Regions from separate parts of the Microbacterium croceum genome, predicted to be linked through region 1. Evidence: predicted binding sites of a transcription regulator. Region 1 holds the regulator's gene; each other region holds the start of a gene.

Region 1 (9,501 bases):
ATCGAGTTCTCCGGCCTTGCGGGCACCATGGCGAAGGAGTACGCGCTCCGCGCCGGCCTGGACGAGGCGACGAGCACGGCGATCGAAGAGATGGAGCGCCCGCGCTTCTCCGGCGCGGTTCTCCCCGAGACCACGCCCGGTGCCGTGCTCTCGCTCGCGGACCGTTTCGACCTGCTCACCGGCCTCACCGCCGTCGGGATCAGCTCGACCGGCAGCTCCGATCCGTTCGGTATCCGTCGAATCGCCGGCGGGATCATCGGCGTGCTGCGCAGTCGGCCCGACCTCAGCATCTCCATCGGCACCGGCATCGCCCGCGCCGCATCCGGACTGTCCCTCCAGGGACTTGAGGTGACGGACTCCGTCCGTGCCGCTGTGGTGGACGTTCTCGAGAAGCGCTATTCCCAGCAGCTCGTATCCGAGGGACACGATGTCGCGATCGTCCGCGCGGCCCTCCCCCTCATCGACAGCCCCAGCGCGGCCGATCACGCGATCGAGACGATCGAGACCTGGCTGGGATCAGAGAACTTCACCGCGGAGTTCGAGGCGCTTCTGCGCGTCGTCAACATCACCCCCGCCGATATCGTCGGCGAGATCGATGGCGGTGGAGGGACCGAAGACGTCGCTTTCGCCGAGCACGTGCGAGTCTTCGACTCCGCTCTGACGGAGAACGACGGCATCGACGTCTTCCTCACCGAGCTCCGACGTCTGGCCCCCCACATCGACCGATTCTTCAACGACGTGCGCGTGCTGGACGATGACCCCGCTGTCCGTCAGACACGACTGGGTCTGCTCGGAGTGATCGCTGGACGCGCCCGCGCACTCGCGGAGTGGGCCGAACTCAAGCCGCTGCTCCCCTGAGGGCCGCCGGCCCGAGAGTTCGAGAGAGAAGGTGCGCGCCCCCAGTGGGCGCGCACCTTTCTTCACCATCGGCCGAGAGCCACCGAGAGAACTGCTATGGCCGCAGGCCCTGCCGTCGACGTGCGCAGGACCGTATCGCCGATCAGCACGCGTTCCGCACCCGCGGCAGTGAGCTTCGCGATCTCCGCGTCGGAGATACCCCCCTCGGGGCCGACGACGAGCACCAGGTCACGCCCATCCGGCTCGACAGCCGACAGACGCGTCGTTGCACCGGGGTCCAGTATCAGCACGCGTTGAGACGACGCGCGCTCCATGAGCTGTGTCGTGGAGACCGGCGGTGACACCGCCGGCAGCCACGCCCGATGCGACTGCTTGGCGGCTTCTCGGACGATCGTCGTCCAGCGTTCGCGCCCCCTGACCGCTTTGGGGCCTTCCCACCGAGACACGCTCCGGCTCGCCTGCCACGGCACGATCTCATCGACGCCGAGCTCGCAGGCCGCCTGCACCGCGAGCTCGTCGCGATCACCCTTCGCCAGCGCCTGGACCAGGACCAGTCGCGGAATCGATGCGGCTTCCTCCGACCGTGCGGAGATGCGCACATCCACGCGAGACGGAGCGACCTGCTCGGCGACGCCGGTCAGCCAGACGCCGGCCCCATCGCCGATCGTGATCGCCTCGCCGACCCGCACCCGACGCACGACCGCTGCGTGCTTCGCCTCCGCACCCGTCAGTGACACGACGCCGCCGACCACGGCGTCCGAAGCGGATTCGAGGAGGAAGTGCAGAGCCATGGGTCAGTGCTGTCCGCGGAACCGGTCGCGGAGCTTGGAGAACAGACCCTGCTGGAACTGCGCGAGCTGCGGACCCGGGGACTTCGCCTTCTTGGCGAAGTCCTCGATGAGTGCGCGCTGCGCCGAATCGAGCTTGGTGGGTGTCACGACCTGCACGCCCACGCGGAGGTCGCCGCGCTGCGTGCCGCGGAGCGGCGTGATACCTCGCCCTTTGATCGTGAGCACGTCACCGGACTGCACGCCAGGACGGATCTCGAGGTCCACCTCGCCGTCGAGCCCCTGGATCGCGGTCTCGGTTCCGAGGATCGCATCGGTCATCGACACCTCGAGCGTTGCGAGCAGATCGTCGCCGTCACGGCTGAAGGCCGCGTGGGGGTTCACCGTGACCTCGACGTACAGGTCGCCGTGGGGGCCGCCTGCCTTGCCCACCTCGCCGGAGCCGGGAAGCTGCAGACGCAGACCGGTCTCGACGCCTGCCGGGATGTCGAGCGACACGGTGCGGCGCGAGCGCACACGGCCCTGCCCTCCGCAGGTTCCGCACGGGTACGGGATCGTGGTGCCGTAGCCCTCGCACGTGCCGCAGGGCTGCGAGGTGACGACATTGCCGAGCAGACTGCGCACCTGGCGCTGCACGTGGCCGGAACCGCCGCAGATGTCGCAGGTGACGGGCGATGTGCCTTCCTGGCAACAGGACCCCTGACAGGTCTCGCAGAGCACTGCCGTGTCGACCTCGATGTCACGATGCGCGCCGAACACGACATCGCCGAGGTCGAGGGTCACGCGGACCAGAGCGTCCTGGCCGCGTTCCCGACGTGAGCGCGGCCGTCCGCCACGTCCGCCGCCCTGCGCGGCACCGAAGAACGTCTCGAAGATGTCGCCGAAGCCACCGAACCCTCCGAAGTTCCCGGCCGCGCCGTCTCCGCCGCCCATGTCGTAGCGACGGCGCGACTCGTCGTCGCTGAGCACGTCGTACGCGTGGGTGACGAGCTTGAACTGCTCTGCGGCATCCTCCCCCGGATTCACATCCGGGTGCAGCTGCCGCGCGAGGCGCCGGTACGCCTTCTTGATCTCATCGGTGGAAGCGTCCCGGGACACCCCGAGAACCTCATAATGGTCCGCCACAATCGCCTTTCTGCGCGTGTCTGTCGTCTGGGAGCCGCGGTCAGCGGCTCGCCTCGTCTTCATCGAGCATCCGCGTCAGGTAACGGGCGACCGCCCGCGCTGCCGCGAGGTTGCTCGGATAATCCATGCGTGTCGGTCCCATGACGCCGACACGTGCCATCCCGCTGGGGGCGGCGTAGTTGCTCGCGACGATCGAAGCCTCACCGAGGCCGAACGGCGCATTCTCCGTACCGATGCTCGCCGCAAGGCCGTGCTCGTCGGTCACCATCTCGCTCATCAGCCGCAGCAGGGTCACCTGTTCCTCGATGGCCTCGAGGAGCGGATGGATGCTGCCGCGGAAGTCCTGCTCGCGGCGAGCGAGCGTCGCGGCACCTGCCATGACGAGCTTCTCCTGACGGAACTCACCCAGCTCGTCGATCACGATCGCGGCGAGCGTGCGCAGCGCCGCGTCGTTGGGCGTGTCCGCCATGGCGAGGAGGCCCTGCAGACGATCCGCCGCGTCGCTGACGGCACGGCCGGTGATCAGTGCGGAGAGCCGAGCGCGCAGCAGCGCCAGCTCCGTCTCGTCGAGCTCGACCGGGAGCGGCACGATGCGCTGCGACACACCACCGGCATCGGTCACGAGCACGATCAGGAGCCTGTTGGGGGCGAGCGCGACGAGTTCGAGGTGCGTGAGGTGCGCGCGAGCGAACGACGGGTACTGAGCGAGTGCCACCTGGCCGGTGAGCTGGGTCAGCACGCGCACGGTGCGAACCATGAGGTCATCGAGGTCCGCCGGCTCCGCAAGGAAGGACTCGATCGCCGAGCGTTGCGCCGCAGACATCGGCCGCAACTGGGCGAGGTGATTGACGAAGACGCGGTAGCCCTTATCGGTCGGCACCCGGCCGGACGACGTGTGCGGAGCCGTGATCAGCTCCTCGTCTTCGAGCAGCGCCATGTCATTGCGGATCGTCGCAGCAGACACGCCGAAGGAGTGCCGGTCGACGATCGAGCGGCTGCCGACGGGTTCGTGGGTCTCGACGTAGTCCTGCACGATCGCGCGGAGAACCTGGAGTCCTCGCTCGGTGACCATCGACTTCCCCTTCCGCTGGCACTCGGATACTCAGAGTGCCAATTCTACCGGTGCGCAGAGCTTTCCGCCGCCTCGCCGCTCGACTCCTTCGTGAACGTCCTCGCCGTGCGAACCGCCTACGATGACGAGCATGACGTCCGATCCCCAGATCACCCTCCGCGCCGGCACCGTCCAGGGAACCACGACGGACGGCATCCACCGCTTCCTCGGCATCCCCTACGCCGCGCCACCCTTCGGCGAGAACCGCTTCCGCGCGCCGCAACCAGTCGCGGCTTGGGACGGCGTGCGCAGCGCCACCGCGTTCGGTCCCACCGCGCCGCAGCTCCCCTATCCCGGGGCGATCGGCGAACTGCTCGGCTCGGTCCACATCCCCGGCGACGACATCCTCACGGCGAATGTCTGGGCGCCTGCGAATGCGGCCGGTGCGCCCGTCGTGCTCTGGATCCACGGCGGTGCTCTGGAGCGCGGCACGGCTGCACTCTCGCTCTACGACGGCGCCGTGTTCGCGAGGGCAGGCATCGTCTTCGTGTCGATCAACTACCGCCTCGGTGCCGAGGGGTTCTCGGTGCTCGATGATGCCCCGCGCAACCTCGGCGTCCGCGATGTCGCCGCCGCACTCGAATGGGTGCATGCCGAGATCGCGGCGTTCGGCGGCGACCCCGCGCAGACCACCGCGATGGGGGAATCCGCGGGAGGAGCCCTCGTGGCCGCTCTCCTCGCTCGCGAGGACTCCCGCGCGCTGATCGCGCGCGCCATCATCGAATCGGGTCCGCTCGAGGCGCAGACCCCCGCCAAGGCCGGTCGCGTCACCACCCAGATGGCGAAGCGACTCGGGGTCCGCGCCGATCGCGCCTCGTTCGCCGCCATCCCACCCGAGGATCTCCTCGAGGCCCGCCGTCAGCAGTCGGCCGGCTCATCACCGCTCGGCGGAGCGCCCGGATTCCAGGTCGCGATCGACCCCGAGAGCCTCCCGCAGTCGCCGCACGACGTCCTCGCAACGATCGACACTCCGCTGCTGATCGGCACCAACACCGACGAGTACCGGCTGTGGTTCCCTCCGGAGGCGCTCGCCGGCATCAACGAGACGAAGCTCTTCCTCGCGTCGCTGGCCCTGCGCATCCCCCGCCGCGCGGTGAAGGCGTATCGCGACGAATGGCCCGGCGCCTCCACCGGCGAGGTCTTCGGTCAGCTCGCCACCGACATGATCCTGCGCCGCGGGCTCACCCGTGTGGCACAGGCGAAGCCGTCATCGACGTTCGTGTACGAGTTCGCCTGGCCGAGCCCGGTGCGCGATCTGCGTGCTGCGCATGCCCTCGAGCTCGGCTTCGTGTTCGACAGGCTCGACGATGAAGAGGCGCACCGGCTCGCCGGGCCGGATGCGCCGCGACGTCTCGCCGTGGAGATGAACGCCGCCTGGGTCGCGTTCATCACGACCGGCGACCCCGGCTGGCCGGCGTATGGCGCATCCCGCACCACGCGCCTGTTCGACACCGCCACCACGACGGTCCCGCAGCGCCGGACGACCGGGCTCGATCTGCTCCCGCGCTGAGCGTCAGTCAGTCAGTTCCCGCACCACGGCGTCTGCGAGCAGCCGCCCGCGCAGCGTGAGAGTCACGCGCCCACGCAGCGCAGATGCGGCGTCGACCATCCCGTCGGCGATGAGTCCTGCCACCCGTGTGCGGCTGCCCTCCGGGAGCTCGGCGACGGCGATCCCCTCGGCGAGGCGGCTGAGCAGGAGCACACGCTCCAGCGTCCGGGCCTCGGCGTCCGGACGCTCGGTGCCGGCGGCCGGAGACTCGGCGGCGGCGAGGCGCTGCGCGTAGGCGGCGGGGTGCTTCACGTTCCACCAGCGCAGACCGGCGACGTGGCTGTGCGCGCCGGGACCGAAGCCCCACCAGTCGCTCCCCCGCCAGTACGCGAGGTTGTGGCGTGATCGCTGCTCGGGGCTACGTGCCCAGTTGCTGACCTCGTACCAGTCGAACCCGGCCGCTCCGAGTCGCGCATCGGCGAGCTCGTACATATCGGCCTGCACATCGTCGTCCGGAGTGGGGACCTCACCGCGTCTGATCTGTCGAGCGAGCTTCGTGCCGTCCTCGATGATCAGCGCATAGGCCGAGATGTGGTCCGACTCCAGCGCGAGAGCGGCATCGAGTGACGCTTCCCAATCGGCGAGCGACTCCCCCGGCGCACCGTAGATCAGATCCACGCTCACCGCGAGACCGGCGTCCTTCGCGGCAGCGACGGCGGTGCGCACGTTCTCCGGCCGGTGCGTGCGGTCGAGGGCGGCGAGCACGTGCGGCACAGCCGACTGCATCCCGACGGACAGGCGCGTGACACCGGCCTGCGCCAGAGTGCGCGCGACCTCGGGCGTGACGGTGTCGGGGTTCGCCTCGACCGTCACCTCTGCTCCGTCCGCCAGCCCGAAGGCCGAGACGGCGGTGTCGAGCATCCGCGCCAGGTCTCCGGCCGGCAGGAGCGTGGGCGTTCCTCCGCCGAAGAAGACCGTGTCCATCGGGCGCAGCGCGCCGGCGTCGCCGAGCACCCGGCGCGCAAGAGTGATCTCGGCCTCGAGGGTGCTCGCGTAGTCCTCCTGCTTCGCGCCGCGGAGCTCGCTGGAGGTGTAGGTGTTGAAGTCGCAGTACCCGCAGCGCACACGGCAGAACGGGATGTGCAGGTACGCCGAGAACGGCACGCTCGTGTCGATCGGCAGATCGTCGGGAAGCTGACCGTCGGCCGGTGCCGGATCCCCCAGCGGAAGAGGTCCCGCCATCAGAGCGGGGTCGCGTAGAGCGGGGAGATCGCCCGGAGGTAACGGGCGAAGAGTTCGCGACGGCGACGCTTCACGAGCGCGGGGACTGTGCGGTACAGCAGAGAGTTCGGGGAGTCGAAAGCGCGCACGGTGAACCAGACCTCGTCGTTGTCCTCACGCCAGACGAGGTCGAAGGACTCCTCGCCGCTGACGACCGAACCACCGACGGTTCCCAAGACGAAGCCGATCCGGCGAGTCTCCTCGGTCACCGAGATGACGCGGAGCTCCGCGTCGGCGCGCATGCCTCCCACACGGCCCCGCAGGTGCAGCGTCATCCCGGGGCCGACGAACGGCATCCCCTCCGCGTCGTAGCGAGGCTCGACGTCGCGTTTGCTCGGCGCGATCGGATTGCCCTCTGCATCGAAGCTCACGCCCGCGTAGGCAGGACCGGGCGCGGGACGCACGTCTTCGACGTCGAGACCGGCGGCGCGCTGGGCGGTCCAGGAGAGCAGCGCCTCGCCGGCGCTCTGGAAGCGCTCGACCCCGCTGCCGATCCGCCAGGAATCCTCCGCCGGGATGCTGCGCTCCGGCGGATACTGCATCAGATCGGGCGCGTGGGTCGCACCCACGGCCGCATAGTCCACCGTGTCGTCTCGGAAAGTCCCGCGCCGCATGATTTCCACCCTACTGGGGGTTACCTGAGCGAACACCCCCACGCGCCGCCGCACGACACATCGCCGCGCCGAGCAGCGCCCATGCGGCGTCAGCGCGAAGCCGCGGCGATCTCGGACTCGACGATGCGGATATACCTGCGCGATACCGAGAGCTGCAGCGCGCGGAGCGCCGGAGAGGCGAGATGCCAGAAGAGGTTCGACGGGCACGAGAGAGATCGTGCGGTGAAGAGGTCGCCGTCGAGGACGAAGGACTCCTCCCCGTAGAGCGGATGCCCCGGGCGCGTCTCATAGCCGAAGCCCTCACGCCCCGCCCACACCACACGCACAGGCTCGGCGAACCGGACACCGAACAGCCGCTTCGCGAGAACACCGTCTGCATCAGCGTCCGGATCCTCCGCAGGGACCTCGAAACCGGCTCGTCGCTTGAACTCCCATGAACTCACCAGCGCAGCCACGGCCTGCCGAGCGTGCACGGGAACGGAGATGGAGCGCTCTGTGAGACGCAGGCCAGCCGGCGCGGCATCGAGCGGATGACGGGTCACCCCGCGCTCATATGCCGGGAACGGCATCCCTACTTCTTGTCCTTGCCGTCGACGTCACCGGAGAGCGCTGCGATGAACGCTTCCTGGGGCACCTCGACGCGACCCACCATCTTCATGCGCTTCTTGCCCTCCTTCTGCTTCTCGAGGAGCTTGCGCTTGCGGGTGATGTCACCGCCGTAGCACTTGGCCAGCACGTCCTTGCGGATCGCGCGGATCGTCTCGCGGGCGATGATGCGTGCACCGATCGCGGCCTGGATGGGCACCTCGAACTGCTGACGGGGAATCAGCTTGCGCAGCCGCTCCGCCATCATCGTGCCGTAGCTGTAAGCCTTGTCCCGGTGCACGATCGAGCTGAATGCATCGACCTTCTCGCCCTGGAGCAGGATGTCGACCTTCACCAGGTCCGCCTCCTGCTGGCCGGAGGGCTCGTAGTCGAGCGAGGCGTACCCCTGGGTCTTCGACTTCAGCTGATCGAAGAAGTCGAAGACGATCTCACCGAGAGGGATGTTGTAGCGCAATTCCACGCGCTCCTCGGAGAAGTACTCCATGCCCAGCAGCGTTCCACGACGCGACTGGCACAGCTCCATGACCGTGCCGACGTAGTCCTTGGGGAGCAGGATGGCGGCCTTCACCATCGGCTCCGAGACCGAGCCGATGCGACCGTCGGGGTACTCGCTGGGGTTCGTGACCGTGACGGTCTCGCCGGTGTCGGAGGTGAGCACCTCGTAGATCACGCTGGGAGCGGTGGTGATCAGGTCGAGACCGAACTCGCGCGCGAGGCGCTCGGTGATGATCTCGAGGTGAAGCAGACCCAGGAATCCGCAGCGGAACCCGAACCCGAGCGCCACGGACGTCTCGGGCTCATACACGAGCGACGCATCCGACAGCTTGAGCTTGTCGAGCGCCTCGCGCAGCTCCGCATAGTCGCTGCCGTCGATCGGGTACAGACCGGAGAACACCATGGGCTTGGGATCCGTGTAGCCGGGGAGCGCATCGGTCGCCGGCTTGCGCGCGGTCGTGACCGTGTCGCCCACCTTCGACAGGCGCACGTCCTTCACGCCGGTGATGAGGTAGCCCACCTCACCGACGCCGAGTCCCTTCGAGGGAATCGGCTCCGGGCTGGACACACCGATCTCGAGGAGTTCGTGGGTCGCGCCCGTCGACATCATCTGGATCCGCTCGCGGGGCGAGAGGCTGCCGTCGATCATGCGCACGTAGGTGACGACACCGCGATAGGCGTCGTACACGGAATCGAAGATCATGGCGCGCGCCGGAGCATCCGCGTCACCCTTCGGGGCCGGGATCTCCTCCACGAGGCGGTCGAGCAACTCCTCGACGCCCACGCCCGTCTTGCCCGAGACGCGGAGCACGTCCTCCGGCTTGCCGCCGATCAGCGAGGCCAGTTCTTTGGCGTACTTCTCGGGGTCGGCAGCCGGGAGGTCGATCTTGTTCAGCACCGGGATGATGTGCAGATCGTTCTCGAGGGCAAGATAGAGGTTCGCGAGCGTCTGCGCCTCGATGCCCTGAGCCGCGTCGACGAGCAGGATCGCGCCCTCGCACGCTGCGAGGGAACGGGACACCTCGTAGGTGAAGTCGACGTGGCCCGGGGTGTCGATCATGTTGAGCGCGAACACATCGTTCGGTCCCTGAGCCTGTCGAAGGGCCCACGGCATGCGCACGGCCTGGCTCTTGA
Region 2 (9,501 bases), 1.2 Mb from region 1:
GGCCGACCTCGACGCGATCATGCTCATCGAGAACCGCTCGTTCCCGAGCGATGCGTGGAGCGCCGACAGCATGGCGGCCGAGCTCGCCAGCCCGCACGGCCGCTACCTGGTGGACGAGCACGACGGGGTCGTCATCGGCTACGGCGGGGTGCGCGCCCTGCGGGGGAGCGCTGACGCCGACATCCAGACCATCGCACTCGACGCGGAGCACCGTGGCAGCGGTCGGGGTCGTGCGCTGCTGCGCGCGCTCCTGGACGCAGCGGCGGAGCGCGGCGCACGCGAGGTGTTCCTCGAGGTGCGCGCCGACAATCCGACGGCGGAGGGACTCTACCTCTCGGAGGGATTCCAGGAGATCGGTCGCCGCCCGCACTACTATCAGCCGGACGACGTCGACGCGATCATCATGCGCCTCGACCTCCGACGCCGCACGACGGCATCGACCGCGCCGACCGAGGAGGCGAACGCATGAGCGAGCCGCTGGTGCTGGGGATCGAGACCAGCTGCGACGAGACCGGGATCGGCGTCGTGCGCGGTCGGACGCTGCTGTCCAACACGATCGCCTCGAGCATGGACGAGCACGCCCGCTACGGGGGCGTCGTGCCGGAGGTGGCGGCTCGCGCGCACCTGGAGGCGCTGCAGCCGTCGATCGAGGCCGCGCTCGCCGAGGCGGGCGTGGGACTCGACGATCTCGATGCCGTGGCTGTGACCAGTGGCCCCGGTCTCGCGGGAGCGCTCATGGTCGGGGTCGGGGCAGCGAAGGGCCTCGCCGTCTCGCTCGGCAAGCCGCTGTATGCCGTGAACCATCTGGTCGGCCACATCGCAGCCGACATCCTCACGGCCGACTCCGAGCCCCTCGAATACCCGACGATCGCCCTCCTGGTATCGGGCGGTCACACGTCGTTGCTGCACGTGCGCGACCTGACCACCGATGTCGAACTGCTCGGCGAGACCATGGACGACGCCGCCGGGGAGGCGTTCGACAAGGTCGCGCGTCTGCTCTCTCTGCCGTACCCCGGGGGCCCCGAGATCGACCGGGCGGCGCTCGATGGAGACCCGGACGCCATCCGGTTCCCGCGCGGACTCTCGCGGGCGTCCGATCTGGCGAAGCACCGCTACGACTTCTCGTTCTCCGGGCTCAAGACGGCCGTCGCGCGATGGGTGGAGCGGTGCGAGGCCGACGGCGTCGAGGTGCCCGTCGCCGATGTCGCCGCCAGCTTCCGCGAAGCGGTGGTCGACGTGCTCGTGGCCAAGGCGCTCGCGGCATGCGCCGACCTCGGCGTTCCTCGCCTGCTCCTCGGCGGGGGAGTCATCGCCAACCGTCGCTTGCGCGATGTCGCCCTGGAGCGCGCCGCAGCCGCGGGAGTGACCGTACGCATTCCGCCGCTCTCGCTCTGCACGGACAACGGTGCGATGATCGCGGCGCTCGCGGCGGAGTTGATCTCGGCGGGTCGGCAGCCGTCCACGCTCGCGTTCGGCGCGGACTCGACGCTCCCGGTGACCGAGATCCAGGTCGGCGAGGCGGTGCGGGCATGACCGATCCGCACGCAGACCCCGTGCGCGAACCCGCCGCGGATGCCGCCTCCACGCCCACGAGCATCGATCGACCGAGCGATGAGGTGGAGCGCCCCGTAGGCGATGCACGGCTGCCCGGCGCGCGGCGTGACGGCTATACCAAGCTTCCGACGGGACCGGTCGGGATCGAACCTGTCGTGGCCACCGGTCCGGCGATCGACAACGACTCGGAGACCGGGTGGGAGCCGTCGACCGGGGCGACCGGCGTCGATGACGCCCGGTTGGCGCCCTGGGCCTTGCTCGCCGCGATCGTCGCCCTCGTGGCGTCGTTCTTCGTCGGCTGGGGAGTGCCGCTCGCGATCGTCGCCGTGATCGCGTCGATCATGTCTCTGCGTCGCCCGGTCGAGAGCCGCGCGATCGCGCGATGGGCGCTCGTGCTGAGTCTCTGCGCCACGGTGTACAGCCTGGGCTGGCTGGTGTGGGCGGCCATGCAGTTCGAGAGGCTGGGATAGGCGGATGCCTGATGACGACGAGGTCATCGAGCTGCGGGCCCTGCAGGCGCGTGCCTATGGGCGCGGCGGTGGACTGACCGCGGCGGAGGCCGAGCGCCTGGATCGGCTGACGCGGCGCCGGCCCCAACAGTCGGGCGCGGAGACCACTGCGACGCCGCAGGCTCCGGCCACGGCGGCGCACGACGGCGAGCCTGTCGCCGTCGGCGAAACGCTCGCCGACACCACGGTCATCCAGGAGCAGGCCGAGCGTTCCGGTCAGGACATCGCCGCGGGGTTCGCGGAACGGTCCGATGACCGCGCTGCGGTGCCACCCGAGCGCGCTGTCGCCGGGCGTGGTCACTCCGTCGGCGCACGCGCGCTCCTGCGGGGGCAGTGGCGCGTCGTCACCGTGGCCGCTGTCGTGCTGCTCGCGATCGGCGTCGGTGCGGGGTGGGCGCTGTTCGGAACCCGGAGCGACGACATCCCCCTCACCGACGAGCAGCAGCAGCGCAGGGCGGAGCTCTCCGAGAAGGGTGGGTACGACGAGGGCTCGGTGCGTGCCATCGGTCAGGACGATGACGCACTGGTCTGGTATGGCACCAGGAACGACGGCGAGAACGTGTGCCTCGTGCTCGACGTCGGCGCGGAGACCGGCCAGTCCTGTCAGCACAGTGGCGACCTGAGCACGGGTGTCTTCGGATTATCGGCCGTGACGACGATCCCAGGCGAGGGAGATTCGTCGTCGAACACCGTCATGGCGTACCTGATGTACTCCACCTCGGGTGTGCCGCTCGTGAGCATCCAGCGCTGGGACGAATCCGGTCTCTTCCTCGCGCAGTTCGCCGGCGAGGAGCGGGAGCGCGCGAAGGAGCTGGTCGACGGAGAGCAGGCCATGAACCTCACCATCGTCGGCTACTTCCGCGACGCACCGGTCTGGCTCATCGACCGCTGGAGCGGCAACGGCTCGGAGACCTGCCTCATCGTCGACGGGGCGGCGGGCCAATCGACCTGCCGCCCGAGCGAGGATGCCCTGTCCGACGGCATCGCCGTGTACGTGTCGGATGACGAGGTCGTGCCCGGTCGGGAGATCGACGCCTCCACGATCTGGAGTCTGGAGGTCGGCTACACGCCGAACCAGACGCCGTACCTCACGATCATCCGCGATCCGGAATCGATCTCGGTGTCCACGGACGGTGAGATGTGGTTCGACGGCTCGGCGTCCGGCCTCGGCGGCGACGACGGCGACTCGATCGACGTGGTCCCGCCGTCCAGCGACGCGAAAGGTTGAGCAGCCTCCCTATGCGGCCGGCGGCACCCGGTCGGCGAGGATGGCGCGGCGCTGGTCGCCGATCCTGGTGAGGATCAGCGTGGCGCTGCGATCGCCGCGCAGCGTGAGCTTCTTGCGGAACGCCGCCGGGTCGACATCGACTCCGCGCTTCTTGATCTCCAGGCTGCCGATGCCCTCGGACTTCAGCACCGCGCTGATCGCCTTCGGGTTCGCCGACATGGTCTCGCGCACGCGGAACGTCTGCACGAACGGGCTGGTGACCGCGGCGTCCGACGTGAGGTAGGCGATCCGCGGGTCGAGCATCCCGGCGTCCAGACTCCGCGCGACGTCACCGATCAGGCGCGCACGGATCACGGCGCCGTCCGGCTCGTGGAGGAAGGAGCCGAGTTCGCGCGCCGGTGCGTCCTCGGCGTCGGCGCCCGCCGTCAGCTCGTACGACTGGTCACCGCGCATGACCAGCGCCGCGCGCCGGATACCGGGGCGCGCCAGTACTCCTGTCCAGACCACGAGCTCGACGACGCTGCCGTCGGCGCTCACCCATTGCGCTTCCGCGTCGGCCGGCAGGGCGTCGCGATCGTGCGCCGGTCCCAGCTTGATGCCGGTCGGCACGCGGGCGGCGAGGTCGAACGCCCAGTCCAGCGAGGGGGAGTAGTCGTCGGCCGAGACGCGGCGGGTCTCGCTGTGCCCCGAGGTGCGGCGTGCGGGATCCATCCACACCGCGCCGCTGCTCGAGAGGTCGGCGTCCTCTGCCGTGCTGTGCCGCACGACGGTTCCGGAGTCCGCGCCATCGACAGGACCGAACGGCGCAAGGTTGTACGCGGCGATCGCGGCGGTGACCTCGTCAGCGTCGACGGCGAGCACGTCGAGGCCCGCCCCGGCGAAGGCGAGCGCGTCACCGCCGATGCCGCAGCCGAGATCGGCGACGCTCGTGATGCCGGCGCGCCGGATGCGCTGCGCGTGACGCACCGCGACCGGCAGACGGGTGGCCTGCTCGAGCCCGGCGCGGGTGAACAGCATCCGCGCGGCGAACGCACCGAACTTCGCGGTCGCCTTCGCACGCAGATGCGCCTGGCCGACCACCGCCGACACCAGGGCGGGGGAGTGGCCGGCGGCGCGCAGCCGAGACACGGCGCGTGCCACCTCGGCGGTGGAGTCGATCGGGCCGAGCCCGTCGAGCAGCTCCAGACCGTCGGGGGTCAGCAGGGCCTGCAGTTCGGACATCTCCACATGCCCAGCCTAGGCCGCGGGCGCCGCGGTGGAGGTGCTGCGCACGATGCGGATTGGCACTCGCATTGCATGAGTGCCAGCGGAGCGCATAGACTGGATTAGCACTCTCGGGTTGAGAGTGCGAACAAGTCTTTCGTGTCAGCGTCAAGAAAGAAGAGGTAGACCGTGTCGGTTTCCATCAAGCCGCTCGAGGACCGCATCGTCATCAAGCAGGTCGAGGCCGAGCAGACCACCGCGAGTGGCCTGGTCATCCCCGACACCGCCAAGGAGAAGCCCCAGGAGGGCGAGGTCGTGGCGGTCGGCCCCGGTCGCATCGACGACAACGGCAACCGTGTTCCGCTCGACGTCGCCGTGGGCGACCGCGTGCTCTACAGCAAGTACGGCGGCACCGAGGTGAAGTTCGGCGCAGACGAGTTCCTCGTCCTGTCGGCCCGCGACGTCCTCGCGGTCGTCGTTCGCTGAATCAGCGTTCCTCGAAGGGGCTCGGGTGCTACGGCGCCCGGGCCCCTTCTGCATGTCCGGATGGCGACGGCAGAGCGCGCTCGGACACGCACCATCCGTTTCCTGCCAAACTCTCGGCGCTCTCCCTCCCGCGCATCGGAGGGGTTCGCCGCGGGCATAGGGTTGTGCGGTGACTCCCGACACGACCACGCGCGCGACACAGATGGCCGGGGTCGGATTCGCCGGAGCCGCCTACCTGCTCTGGGGCGTCCTTCCTCTCTACTTCGTCCTCCTCAAGCCCACCGGGCCGTGGGAGGTCGTGGCGTGGCGGGTGCTGCTCTCGTTCGTGTTCTGCCTCGTGCTGCTCACGGTGATGCGGGGCTGGGGCGCCTTCCGCGCGATCATCCGTCAGCCGAAGCTGCTGGGGTGGACAGCGTTGGCGGGCCTGCTGATCTACGTCAACTGGCAGGCGTTCCTCATCGGCACCCTGACCGACAACGTGGTCGAGACCAGCCTCGGCTACTTCATCAATCCGATCACCACCGTGCTCCTCGGAGTGTTCGTGCTGGGAGAGCGCATCCGCCGACTCCAATGGGCCGCCATCGCGATCTCTGCTGTCGCTGTCGCCGTGATCGTGGTCGCGCACGGCTCGATCCCGTGGATCGCGCTCTCGCTGACGGCCTCCTTCGGCCTCTACGGCCTCATCAAGAAGAAGATCGGGCCAGCGGTCGACGCGGTCAGCGGGCTGACCCTCGAGTCGTTCTGGCTGATCCCGATCGCGATCGTGCAGTTGATCATCGTGGCGCAGACCCCAGGGGGCCTCACGATGGGCACCCAGGGCGTCTGGCATGCGACCCTGCTCGCGCTGGCGGGCGTGGCCACGGCGGTGCCGCTGCTGCTCTTCGCCGCGGGCACCAGGCGCGTGAACCTCACCGTGATCGGGATGATCCAGTTCCTCACCCCGGTGATGCAGTTCATCATCGGGGTCGCCGTGCTGCACGAGCCGATGCCGGCGGAGCGCTGGGCGGGGTTCATCATCGTCTGGATCGCCATCACGGTCTTCGTCGTCGACCTGCTGCTCGCCGCCCGTCGCGGTCGCCGGATAGCGCAGGCAGCACCCGTCTGATCCCAGGTCGCAGAGTGCGGGGAACGCGGTGTCGGATCGTTAACGCACCGAGATACTTGCGACCCCTGTGCGCGTGTCTCACACCCTAGGGTTAGAGCACCCGACCGTGGTCTCGATCCACGTTCAGTTACGCAAGGGAGCACCAATGAACGCATTGAAGGGTTCGCGTACCGCGAAGGTCTTCGCAGGAATCGCGCTGCTCAGCGCGTCCGCCGTCGTCGTCGCCGGCTGTAGCAGCACGCCATCCGACGGAGGTACGGATAGCGGCAAGCCGGCTGCCGACCTCACTCTCAAGCTCGGCTCGCTGCTGCCCCAGACGGGGTCGCTGGCATTCCTCGGCCCGCCCATGGAGTCCGGCGTCGGGCTGGCCGTACAGGAGGTCAACGAGGCGAAAGCCGGCATCACGATCGACCTGACCGCGGAGGATGAAGGCGACACCGACACGAAGGCGTACGAGACGTCGATCACCAAGCTGCAGGGCGCTGGTGTCTCCGCGATCGTCGGCGCTGCCGCATCCGGTGTCTCCAAGCTGATCCTCGACGGCAACGTGAGCGCGGGCATCCTCCAGATCTCGGCTTCGAACACGTCTCCCGACTTCACCACGTGGGATGACGACGGACTGTACTTCCGCACCGCCCCCAGCGACCTGCTGCAGGGTGAGGTGCTCGGCAACCTGATCGCCGAGGACGGCGCCAAGACGCTCGGCATCATCTACCAGAACGACGCCTACGGCACCGGCCTGTTCGACGCCATCAAGACGACGTTCGAGGGCACCGGCGGCGAGGTCGTCGCAGACGCATCGTTCAACGTCGGTGACGCGCAGTTCGACGCACAGGTCGAGACCATCAAGGCGCAGAACCCCGACGCGGTCGCGATCGTGTCGTTCGACCAGTTCAAGACCATCGCGCCGCTGCTGGTCAACGCCGGCATCTCGGCCGACAAGTTCTACATGGTCGACGGCAACCTGTCCGACTACGGCGACGAGATCCCGGTCTCGCTCGAAGGCGCGCAGGGCACGAAGGCGGGCCCCGTTCTCGAGGACGACTTCACCGACCGCCTCCAGGCGTACTGGACGGGTGAGGGCAACGCCGAGGTCAAGGACTTCACGTACGCGGCTGAGGCATACGACGCCGTCGTGCTCGTCGCTCTGGCATCTCTCGCTGCCGGTTCGACCGAGGGTGCCGACATCGCCGCCAAGATGCAGGAGATCTCGGGTGGTTCCGGAGACGGTGAGAAGTGCACCAGCTTCGCCGACTGCGCCAAGATCATCAACGATGGCGGCACGGCCGATTACGACGGCTACTCCGGCGAGGTCACGTTCGACGAGAACGGCGACCCGCAGGGTGCCACGATCGGCATCTACAAGTACGGCGCGGACAACATGATCTCCCGCACCAACTGATCACACGATCCGATCATCTGATCAGATCACAAGCGAAGGCCCCGGATGCAGCATCCGGGGCCTTCGTCGTGTGCGGGCCCTTCGACGGGCTCAGGGACCCGGGGTGGGTCGGGACTGGGCTGAGCGCCGTGGGTGCTCCACCCCGATGGGGCGCTGAGCGTGTCGAAGCGCCCGGTACAGAAGAGGGGCGGATGCCGCAGCACCCGCCCCTCTTCGAGAACCGCTCAGGCGGCGTCCGTGCCCAGGGTGCCGAGGTACAGGCCGATGACCTTGGGATCGTTCAGCAGGTCGCGTCCGCTGCCCTCGTAGGCGTCCTTGCCCTGATCGAGCACGTAACCGCGGTCGCAGATCTGCAGGCAGCGCCGCGCGTTCTGCTCGACCATGATGGTCGTCACCCCGGCCTTGTTGATATCGGAGACGCGGATGAAGGCGTCGTCCTGCCGCACGGGGGAGAGGCCGGCTGACGGCTCGTCCAGGAGCAGCACGGACGGATCCATCATGAGCGCTCGTGACATCGCCACCATCTGCCGCTCGCCACCGGACAACGAGCCCGCGCGCTGCTTCAGACGCTTGCCGAGTTCGGCGAAGATCCCGGTCACGAACTCCAAGCGCTCCGTGTAGATCTTGGGGTTCTGGTAGAGCCCCATCTGCAGGTTCTCCTCGATGGAGAGCGACGGGAAGACGTTGTTCGTCTGCGGGACGAAGGCGACCCCGCGCTTGACGAGCTTGTCGGCCTTGAGTCCGACGATGCTCTCGCCGTTCACCGTGATGTCGCCGCTGCGCACGTTCACGAGTCCGAAGATGGATTTCAGGAGCGTCGACTTGCCGGCGCCGTTGGGGCCGATGATGCCGATCAGCTCGCCCTGACGGGCGACCAGGTTCGCACCGTTGAGGATGTTCACGCCGGGGAGGTACCCGGCATGGACGTCTTTCAGCTCGACGACGATGTCGTCGGCTGCGGGGGCCGGTGTGTCCGCATTCATGCGTTGCCCTTCTCGTCGGGGTCGACGGTGCTCGTCGCTTCGAGCTCCGCCTCGGCCTCTGCTTCGATCTTCTCGCGGAGTCGGCGGGCGGCGTCGTTCTCGATCACGGGGATGCGACCGGTCACGGCACCGAGGTCGACGTCCTGATGGGCGCCGAGATAGGCGTCGATGACCGCAGGGTCCTCCATGACCTCGTCGGGCGGTCCCTCCGCGACGACGCGGCCCTCCGCCATCACCACGACCCAGTCCGCGATGTGGCGGACCATGTGCATGTCGTGCTCGACGAACAGCACCGTCATGCCCAGACCCTTGAGGTCGAGGATGTGGTCGAGCAGCGACTGGGTGAGCGCGGGGTTGACGCCGGCCATCGGCTCGTCGAGCATCACCAGGGTCGGATCGCTCATGAGCGCGCGTGCCATCTCGAGCAGCTTGCGCTGACCGCCGGAGAGCGAGGCGGCGAAGTCCTTCTCCTTGGCGTCGAGCTTGAACCGGGCGAGCAGTTCGCGCGCCTTCTCCTCGATCTCGGTGTCCTGCGTGCGCCACAGGAAGGGGAACAGGCTCGACCAGAACTTCTCACCGCGCTGGTGGGGAGCTCCGAGCTTCATGTTCTCGAGCACGGTGAGCAGCGACAACGACTTGGTGAGCTGGAACGTGCGCACCTGACCCATGCGGGCGACCTTGAACGACGGGACACCCGAGAGATTCGTGCCGTCGAACGACCACGTGCCGCTGTTGGGCTTGTCGAATCCGCAGAGCAGGTTGAACAGGGTGGTCTTGCCGGCGCCGTTCGGGCCGATCAGCGCCGTGATCGCTCCGCGCGGGATCTCGAGGTGATCGACGTCGACGGCGGTCAGACCTCCGAAGCGCCGCTGCACGGCGTCGACGATCAGGATCGGATCGACCTTGGCGACGCCGGGCTTCACTTCTCCTTTGGTCAGGCCGGTGGTCTTCGGACGCCGGATGCTCCCCGTCGTGGGTGCGACGGCCGGCGCCCCCTCTGCGGAGGCGGGGGCGGATTCGGGATTCAGTTC
Region 3 (9,501 bases), on a different contig from region 1:
CTGCTGAATCCCGCCATCCACTACCTCGTCCTGTTCACTCTGTTCTTCGCGATCACGGTGGTCACCCTGCTGATCGGGGAGATCGGTCACTGGATCCGGCTCGGCGGCCCGGCGCGGCTGCGATCGCTCCCGAGACGCGTGCGGCGCGTCCTCGTCGGACGACGGCGATGGACCCGACTGCGGGTATGGTTCCGAGGCTGGTCTGCGACGACGACCGGGCGCGTGGTTCTCGCTGTGCTCATCTACGCGGTGGTCACGCTCGTGCCGTATGCGCTCTTCGTGAAGTACGTCGCGCTCGCGGGGGTGTCGAACCTCTCCGACACCGTGCCCGGCGACTTCTACTTCATCCAGGATGCATCGGTGTCGTGGCTGCACGAGCTGTCCTGGGACCTGGCCGGCATCACCGACAAGATCCTCTTCGGCGACTACCTGGCCAAGGTGCCCCGCTATCCCGACGCCCTCTACAGCCTGTTGCTCTTCGTCCCGCTCCTGATTCCGCCGGTGCGCCGACGGCTCTTTCGCACGCGCCCGCACCGGCAGTTGCTCGGCGTCATCTACGTCGCGATCGGCTTCGCGCTCTGGGCGACCATCGGCTACGGCGAACCGCTGTGGTTCCCGACCTTCCATCGGACGCTCGCGGCCCTCGCGATCACCGCGAATGAGAGCCACTCCGCGATCGGCAACCTGATCGTGACGGCAGCCGGCACCGTGGTGCAGATCCTCCGGTTCCCGCACCGATTCCAACTCATCCTGTTCATGCTGGCGCCGCTCGTCATGTCGCTGACGCTCGCCTACCTCATCGATGCGGTGAGCGCTCGTTGGCTGCGCCCGAGCAGGCAGCGCCTGGCCCGAGTGCCGCGGCCACGCCGCGTCGCTCGGGCGGGAGCCGCGACCGCACGTGCCCGCAGCGCGCTCCTTCTCAAACTCCTCGCCACCGCGTGCATCGGTGCCATCTTCTTCACGCCGTTCTGGGCGAACGATCCGTATCGGACGGTGTTCGGTTCGGGGAACATGGCAGGTTTCCTCTCGCCGTTCCCCCTGGGCGATCTGAAGGAGCTCAAGCACGCCCTCAACGAACTCCCCGAGGGGAAGACCGTCGTCCTGCCGCCGACGGAGACCGCGAAACTGGTCGCCGACACCAACGGGGTCGACCACAAGTTCATCGACAAGTTCTTCATCTACTACCTCGACAAGCCGAGCTACTACTACGGGCTCACGGGGGATGTGAAGAACAAGTTCGACTTCTTCCTCATCCTGCGCGGTCTGTACTACCAGCAGGACTGGTGGATCAATGTCGCACGCGACATCGATGTGAAGTACATCGTCGTGAATCGCAAGATCCACTCCAACGGCGGGATCGGGGCGGAGTACCTGCCGAATGTGGAGAGCTTCGTGGAGCCGGGCCTCGCGCGCCTGAAGGATGACGTCGCGCTCCGGTTCGAGAACGACAGCTACGCCCTCTACGAGATCACCGATCAACCGCGACCGGACCGCGTCACACTCCTCGTGGATTCGAGCTGGCAGAGCTATCTCGATCTCGTGTTCAACCGGCGCAACCTGAGTCGCTGCTACGACTTCGAGTTCACCCCGTACTTCGAACCGGGCAGCCTCACCCCGGGTGCTCCGGTGGAGCTCCTCACGGACGACGTCGGCACCTCGGCGCTGAACCTCTGGCTGCTGGACCATCCAGACGCCATCTCCGGGCCGGACGAGCGCATGTTCGCGTTCAACCCCGACGTCGTCGCGTCCAACTACTACCTGTCGCCGATGTTCCGTTCCTTCCTCCTGTTCTCGAACACGAAGTGGAACCGTACGGGGATGATCACGCCGGGCGTCTTCGGCACCCTTCGCGGCTCCTTCATCGGTCTCCCTCGGGCAACCGAGATCAGCGTCCCCGTGAAGGTTCCCGAATCCGGCAGGTACCGCGTGCTGATGCGCACGGCCAACACGGCGAACGTGCTCCATGTCACCGCGCCGACGCTCGACTACGACGAGACCCTCGAGCTGCGCTCACCCAGCGAGAACATGAAGCTGTTCCCCACGGCCGACGTGTACGGGACGGATCGGGTCGCGGTCGACGCCTCGGCACTGTCCGTCGCCGATCTCGAGAAGTCGATCCCGGACGAGCTCGTGCCGGTGAACTTCGGCTACAGCTACCAGGACCTCGGCGTCGTGGACGCGACGGCCGGGACCCATACGTTCGCGATCGACAAGACCGACACGAATCCGATGCTCTTCGAGGGCATGATGCTCGTCCCGGAGGAGATCTACCAGGGCCTGCGACTCCCCGCGAACGTCACCCCGATCACGGACCCGAACGACCTCGACTGCTCCGAGTTCACGCCCAGCACCGGCACCACCGACGGCTACGTCGACCCTGCAGCCAACCCTGAGCACGCGAACCTGACTGAAGACGAGCTGCTCAACCTCGCGGCCGCTGACGTGCAGGACCTCGCACCTCCTGCCGGCGGTGTCGTCGGATCCAGCTGGATGGGCGTCGCCCTCACGCTCCTGCTGCTCATCGCGAGCGGACTCGTGGTGCGATGGCGTTCCCGGCTGCACCCGGGCGACGACGAGCAGGAGTCCGCGGCACCAGACGACCATCCGCCGCCCCCACCGAAGGAGTCCCCGCATGAATGACGACTCGCGCAGAATCGTGTTCCTCGGCACTCATGGCCAGCGCAACATCGGCGACGAACTGCTGTTGGAGACGTTCCTGACCCAGTTGGGCGACCAGCACCACTACATCGTGAACAGCTACGATCCGGACTTCACCCGGTCGCAACTGCAGGGCCGGTTCGACGTCGATGTGATCGACACCGCCCGTGACCGGCGACGACTGCTGCGCGAACTCCTCCGGTGCGACCTGCTGTGCTTCGGCGGCGGCTCGATCATCAAGGAGCTCTACGCCTCCACCGGCCGCAACGCCTACTCGACGATGCTGATGATCCTCGCGATCGTGACGTTCACGCGCCGGATCGCGCGTCGGCCCATCGCGATGCTCAACGTCGGGGTCGGTCCGATCCGCAGCCCTCGCGGGCTGCGCATCGCCCGGATGATCCTGTCCCAGGTCGATGAGCTGACCGTCCGCGACGCGCTATCTGTTGCGACGTGTCGTTCCGTCGGCATCGAGCCGCGGCTCGCCACCGATGCGGTGTTCTCTGCGGATGCCGAGTGGCTTCTCGGGGCGAACGATCCGCGGCGGCCCGCATCGGGCGGCTCGGACGGCGCGGACGGCTCGGACGAGTCGACGACGCGCTCGAGCACCCCCGCATCGCCTCGCACCCCGGTGCGGGTGGCGCTCAACCTGAACTACGACATCGAGAACGCAGACAACTGGGAGCCCTTCCTCTCACAGCTGGGACTCGTGCTCGAGAGGGTGCACGCTGCGCACCCCCTCGAGCTGCACGCACTTCCGATGCAGAAGGGCTTCAAACAGCACGACGACGTGGAGGTGCTGGAGGGCTTCGCTGCCCGCGTGCCGTCGCTCCGCTTCATCCCGCACGACCTCGCCGCCCATCTCGACGCCGCGCGCGTCATCGAGAGCTGCGACCTCCTCATCAGCGAGCGGTTGCACGCGATCGTCATCGCGTCGATCATCGGCCGTCCGTCCTTCGTGCTGGCCTACGACGTCAAGGTCAGGGAGCTGGCGACCACGCTCGAGCTCACGCCCTGGAGCGTCGACATCAACGAGCCGTTCGACGTCACCGCAGTGAGCGACCGGATCATCGGCGTGATCGATCAGCGCGTCGTCCTCGGCGCCCAGGTGGCGCAGCGCAGCGCAGAGCTGCGTGAGGACGCGCGTGCGAACTTCGCGCGTGCCCGACAGTGGGTGGCACGAACTCGACGTCGTTCGCGGCCCGCAGGCGCGGTGGCTCGGACCGAGCCGGACGAATGACGCCTCTGAGCGGAGCCGCCGGGCCGCACCATCCGCGCGGGTAGGCTCGACAGGTGACCCCGACCCGCGTACTCCCCGCTCCGGTGGCACTCGGGGGAGCGGTCGCGATCGGGATGATGACGGCGATCCAGGCGCGCATCAACGGCGTCCTCGGCGTCCGCCTCGATGACGGCATCGTCGCCGGCTTCGTGTCCTTCAGCGTGGGACTGCTCGCGCTCGTGGTCGTGGTCGCCGCGCTTCCTTCCGGACGCCGCGGCGTCGGGCGGCTGTGGCGCGGGGTTCGCGGCCGCGCTATCCCGGTGTGGATGCTGCTGGGTGGCGCCTGCGGCGCGCTCACCGTGTCGACCCAGGGCCTCACCGCCGGCGTGCTGGGCGTCTCGCTCTTCACGGTCGGGGTGGTCGCGGGGCAGACGCTGCACGGGCTCGTGCTCGATCGGATCGGATTCGGTCCGGCCGGGGTGGTCGCGGTCACGCCGGGGCGCGTTCTCGGTGGGCTGCTCGCGCTCGCCGCGGTCGGCATCTCGCTCAGCGGAGATGTGCTGGCGACGGCGCCGCTGTGGATGCTGCTGCTGCCGTTCGCCGCCGGTGTCGGAATCGCCTGGCAGGCCGCGACGAACGGCCGCCTCGCACAGCGGGTGCAGTCGCCTATCGTCGCGACGCTCATGAGCTTCATCGCTGGGACCGTCGTGCTGCTGCTCGCCGCCGGGGTGAGCATCGCCCTGCGCGGTGCCCCGAACGCCCTTCCGGGCGAACCCTGGCTGTATCTCGGCGGATTCCTCGGCTTCGCCTACATCCTGCTCGGCGCGTTCATCGTCGGCCAGACCGGTGTGCTGCTGATGGGACTCGGATCGGTGCTCGGACAGCTGACGACCTCGGTCGTCATCGACCTGCTCTGGCCCCCGGCATCCGGCCCTGCCGCCTGGCAGATCATCGGGATGGTGGTCGTGGCCGCAGCATCCGTCGCCGTGGCGCTGCCGCGTCGCCGTCGCAGAGCCTAAGAGGCTACTTCTTCTTCGGCTTCGGCTTCGGCATCCGGCTGACGTGCTTCCGCGCGTCGACGGCTTTGCGTCGTCCTGGCTTCTTACCCGCAGGCTTGCCGCCGACGTAGAGCCAGCCCAGGAGCTCCTCGTTCTTGCCCAGCCCGTGCGCCTTCGCGATGGCCTTCGCCCGCGTGTAGTGCCCGGTGCGCCAGAGCACGCCCCATCCGGCATCATCGAGCAGCAGGCTCAGCATGTGCGCGACACCCGAGGCGACCGCCTCCTGCTCCCAGCGAGGCACCTTGTCGCTCTTGCGATAGCTGGCGACGACGGCGATCAGCAGCGGGGCGCGCAGCGGTTTCGTCGACGGTGACGTGTCTCCCTGCGCTTTCGAGATCGCGGCGCCCAGGACCTCGCGGTCGGAGCCGCGAAGCTCGATCAGCCGCCATGGGCGTAGCGAGGAGTGGTCGGCGACGCGCCCTGCCGCAGCGACGAGCGTGAGCAGCTCCTCGTGAGACGGTGCGGTGTCGTCGACCTTCGACCAGGACTGGCGTGCGCGGACGGCGTCGAGCGCGGTCACGACGCTTCGGGGGTGAAGTTCAGCGCGATCGAGTTCATGCAGTACCGGTCACCGGTCGGCGTGCCGAAGCCGTCGGGGAAGACGTGGCCGAGGTGAGAGCCGCAATTCGCGCAGCGCACCTCGGTGCGCACCATGCCCAGGGTCGTGTCCTCGATCAGCTCGACCGCTTCGGGGCGGATCGACTCGTAGAAGCTCGGCCATCCGCATCCGGAGTCGAACTTGGTGCCGCTCCGGAAGAGCTCTGCCCCGCAGGCGCCGCACGTGTAGAGGCCGGCGCGGCCCTCGTCGAGCAGCTCTCCGGTCCAGGCGCGTTCGGTCGCCGCTTGGCGCAATACGGCGTACTGCTCAGCGCCGAGTTCCTCGCGCCATTCGTCTTCGGTCTTGTCCACGCTGTAGGCCATGCGTCCTCCTGGGTCCCTTCCATTGTCCCTCCTTCGACGGGTGACGGCTGCGGAGGGCGACAATGGGCGTATGACGGATGCCGTGCAGCTGCGCTACGCCCGCTTCGCCGCAGAGGAGGCTCCCGGCCGCAGCGCCCTGTACGAGGAGTGGGCTCGCGGCGTCGCCGACGACGCCGAGATCCGGGAGATCCTCGCGCGCATCCCGGAGAACCGCCGTCAGCCTCCGCTCGTGTTCGCCGTGACCCGCCTGCTCGGTGCGCCGCTCGAGGGCTATCCGCACTGGCGCGACTTCGTGCTCCGTCATGCGGATGACGTCGTCACGGAGTGCGCGGTCCGCTCGCTCCAGACCAACGAGCCGCTGCGACTCGCCGCTCTGCTGCCGGTGCTGTCGGAGATCGACGGACCGCTCGCACTGCTCGAGCTCGGCGCCGCTGCCGGGCTGTGCCTGTACCCCGATCGCTACTCGTACCGGTTCGTCGGCGAAGAGGGACGCCTCCGTGCCGCACTCGATCCGGCGTCAGGCGAGTCGACCGTGGTGCTGACGAGCCGGGTGACCGGCGCGCTGCCGCGCGTGCGCCTGCCCCACGTGGTGTGGCGGGCGGGGATCGACCTCGCGCCCCTGGACGTCACGGAGGAGCGAGATCGGCGCTGGCTGCGAGGACTCGTGTGGCCAGGGGAGTCAGGACGCGAGGACCGCATCGAGGCTGCGGCGGCCATCGTCGCCGCCGACCCTCCCCGGCTCGTCGCCGGCGATGCGCTGGCACAGCTGGACGCGCTCGTGGCCCAGGCGCCGCGCGATGCGACGCTCGTGATCACCACCCCGGGGGTGCTCGTGCACATCCCGCGCGCGCACCGCACGGCGTTGGTCGAACGGCTCAAGGAGCTTCCTGCCCGATGGATCACTATCGATCCTCCCGCTCTGCTCGACATCTGGACTCCCGCGGTCGACCCTGCGACCTGGCCGGGCTTCGTCGTCGCCCTGGACGGCGATGTCCGCGCATCGGCGGATCCGCTCGGCCGTCACTGGGAGTGGCGCGGCGCTTCCGCGGCGCAGGAGTCCTAACCTGGAGCCATGCTCGGAGACCTCACGGAGCGCGATCGCGCTGTCCTCCACCTGGAGGCGGCCTGGCCGCGCCACAGTGGGGCGAAGGAGGAGGTCATCCGTGCTCAGCTCGGCATGAGCGCGGCGCGGTACTACCAGGTGCTCGGGCGTCTGGTCGAGTCGGATGCGGCTCTCGAATACGACCCGATGCTCGTGCGGCGTCTGCGCAGACTTCGCGATTCCCGCGCCTCCCATCGTGCCATGCGCACTCCCGGCTTCGTGGGCTGAGAGCCTGCGCTTGCGCCATCTGCGCGCGTGGATGCGGATTGCCAGGTGTGTGCCGCTAGCATCGAGGGGTGTCAAAGCCCACCCGCGATCGCTTCGATGATGTCCCTCGCACCTCCGGCCGGGTCGGGGCGCACCGTGCAGAAGCCCCGGGGATGAACGGCTGGGTCGTGCTGCTGTGGTCCTTCGTCGCCGCGCTCGTGCTGATCATCGCCGGTATCTTCGGGTCTCTCGTGGTCATGGGGCGCATCGACCTCTTCCCCGAATCCGCGCCGAGCGCCGTGCCCACCCCGGAGGAGACCGGAGTGGTCGACACCGCCTTCTCGGTGATGATCCTCAACGCGACGCCGGACGAGGGCCTCGACGCGCTGATGCGCGAGCTCCTGATCAACAACGGTTGGGCCGCTGACACGGTCTACGCGAGCGACAGCGACAGCACGGACTTCGCCACGACGACCGTGTACTACGTCGAGGACGACGATGAGCTCGCGGCGATCGGTCTGGCGAACCTCATCGGCGGCGCCGACGTGCAGCAGAGCGATGTGTACGCAGGCCTCAACCGCACAGACGGGGAGCAGCTCACCGTCGTGATCGGCCTCGACCGCTCCACCACGGCTCCGGTGGCGCCCAGCGACGATCCCGCCTCCTGACGCACGAGCGCCGCCCTGCTCCGGCGGCTTGCACTCGGAGGGGTCGAGTGCCAGAATGGCGTTAGCACTCTCACACTCTGAGTGCTAAACCCAACGTCTACGTCCAGGAGGGACGAAAAAACTCATGGCAAAGATCATTGCTTTCGATGAGGAGGCCCGCCGCGGCCTCGAGCGCGGCCTCAACATCCTCGCCGACGCGGTCAAGGTGACCCTCGGCCCGCGTGGTCGCAACGTCGTGCTCGAGAAGAAGTGGGGCGCCCCCACCATCACGAACGACGGTGTGTCCATCGCCAAGGAGATCGAGCTGGACGACCCGTACGAGAAGATCGGCGCGGAGCTCGTCAAGGAGGTCGCCAAGAAGACCGACGACGTCGCGGGCGACGGAACCACCACCGCCACCGTTCTGGCCCAGGCGCTCGTGCGCGAGGGTCTGCGCAACGTCGCAGCCGGCGCTGACCCGATCTCGCTCAAGCGCGGCATCGAGAAGGCCGTCGCCGCGATCACCGAGGAGCTGCTGTCCAGCGCCAAGGAGATCGAGTCCAAGGAGCAGATCGCCGCCACGGCTTCCATCTCCGCTGCTGACCCGGCCATCGGCGAGCTCATCGCCGAGGCGATCGACAAGGTCGGCAAGGAAGGCGTCGTCACCGTCGAGGAGTCGCAGACCTTCGGCACCGAGCTCGAGCTCACCGAGGGAATGCGCTTCGACAAGGGCTACCTGAACCCGTACTTCGTCACGGACCCCGACCGCCAGGAAGCCGTCTTCGAAGACGCGTACATCCTGATCGCGAACCAGAAGATCTCCAACATCAAGGACCTTCTGCCCATCGTCGACAAGGTGATCCAGGACGGCAAGGAGCTCGTCATCATCGCCGAGGATGTCGAGGGCGAAGCACTGGCGACGCTCGTGCTGAACAAGCTCAAGGGCATCTTCAAGTCTGTCGCCGTCAAGGCTCCCGGCTTCGGCGACCGTCGCAAGGCGCAGCTGCAGGACATCGCGATCCTCACCGGTGGTCAGGTCATCACCGAAGAGGTCGGCCTCAAGCTGGAGAACGCCACGCTCGACCTGCTGGGCCGTGCGCGCAAGGTCATCGTCACCAAGGACGAGACCACGATCGTCGAGGGCGCCGGTGAGGCAGACCAGATCGACGGTCGCGTGACCCAGATCCGTCGCGAGATCGAGAACACCGACAGCGACTATGACCGCGAGAAGCTGCAGGAGCGTCTGGCCAAGCTGGCCGGTGGCGTCGCCGTCATCAAGGCCGGAGCCGCGACCGAGGTCGAGCTCAAGGAGCGCAAGCACCGCATCGAGGACGCCGTCCGCAACGCGAAGGCAGCCGTCGAGGAGGGCATCGTCCCCGGTGGTGGCGTCGCGCTGATCCAGGCCGGCACCAAGGCCCTCGCCACGCTCACCCTCACGGGTGACGAGGCGACCGGTGTGAACATCGTTCGTGTCGCGATCGAGGCTCCGCTCAAGCAGATCGCCCTCAACGCCGGTCTCGAGCCGGGTGTGGTCGCGAACACGGTTGCCGGGCTTCCGACCGGACACGGCCTCAACGCCGCGACCGGCGAGTACGGAGACCTCTTCGCTCAGGGCATCATCGACCCCGCCAAGGTGACGCGTTCCGCTCTGCAGAACGCCGCATCGATCGCCGGTCTGTTCCTGACGAC

Evidence for each region. The regulator HrcA, encoded in region 1, represses chaperone genes, less so after heat shock. The targets are predictions, from matches to a motif close to TTNGCACTCGNNNNNNNCGAGTGCNAA.
Region 2: the regulator HrcA is predicted to act here: its motif matches at 4,572-4,598, upstream of groES (co-chaperone GroES).
Region 3: the regulator HrcA is predicted to act here: its motif matches at 7,895-7,921, upstream of groL (chaperonin GroEL).

Annotation. Positions count from the first base shown of each region.
Region 1 covers NZ_JAHWXN010000001.1:2,723,819-2,733,319, forward strand. The annotation lists gene KZC51_RS12915 (glycine--tRNA ligase) at 1-858, shown strand, start outside; gene KZC51_RS12920 (16S rRNA (uracil(1498)-N(3))-methyltransferase) at 921-1,649, opposite strand; gene dnaJ (molecular chaperone DnaJ) at 1,653-2,771, opposite strand; gene hrcA (heat-inducible transcriptional repressor HrcA) at 2,812-3,843, opposite strand; gene KZC51_RS12935 (carboxylesterase/lipase family protein) at 3,974-5,392, shown strand; gene hemW (radical SAM family heme chaperone HemW) at 5,396-6,613, opposite strand; gene KZC51_RS12945 (DUF1990 domain-containing protein) at 6,613-7,266, opposite strand; gene KZC51_RS12950 (DUF1990 family protein) at 7,356-7,835, opposite strand; gene lepA (translation elongation factor 4) at 7,838-9,501, opposite strand, start outside.
Region 2 covers NZ_JAHWXN010000001.1:1,526,637-1,536,137, forward strand. The annotation lists gene rimI (ribosomal protein S18-alanine N-acetyltransferase) at 1-469, shown strand, start outside; gene tsaD (tRNA (adenosine(37)-N6)-threonylcarbamoyltransferase complex transferase subunit TsaD) at 466-1,533, shown strand; gene KZC51_RS07290 (hypothetical protein) at 1,530-2,024, shown strand; gene KZC51_RS07295 (hypothetical protein) at 2,029-3,291, shown strand; gene KZC51_RS07300 (class I SAM-dependent methyltransferase) at 3,301-4,518, opposite strand; gene groES (co-chaperone GroES) at 4,684-4,980, shown strand; gene rarD (EamA family transporter RarD) at 5,150-6,085, shown strand; gene KZC51_RS07315 (ABC transporter substrate-binding protein) at 6,231-7,487, shown strand; gene KZC51_RS07320 (ABC transporter ATP-binding protein) at 7,712-8,470, opposite strand; gene KZC51_RS07325 (ABC transporter ATP-binding protein) at 8,467-9,432, opposite strand; gene KZC51_RS07330 (branched-chain amino acid ABC transporter permease) at 9,500-9,501, opposite strand, start outside.
Region 3 covers NZ_JAHWXN010000002.1:297,866-307,366, reverse strand. The annotation lists gene KZC51_RS15485 (hypothetical protein) at 1-2,640, shown strand, start outside; gene KZC51_RS15480 (polysaccharide pyruvyl transferase family protein) at 2,633-3,898, shown strand; gene KZC51_RS17895 (DMT family transporter) at 3,982-4,896, shown strand; gene KZC51_RS15470 (nitroreductase family protein) at 4,901-5,455, opposite strand; gene msrB (peptide-methionine (R)-S-oxide reductase MsrB) at 5,452-5,856, opposite strand; gene KZC51_RS15460 (DUF2332 family protein) at 5,927-6,919, shown strand; gene KZC51_RS15455 (DUF3263 domain-containing protein) at 6,929-7,186, shown strand; gene KZC51_RS15450 (LytR C-terminal domain-containing protein) at 7,255-7,833, shown strand; gene groL (chaperonin GroEL) at 7,958-9,501, shown strand, end outside.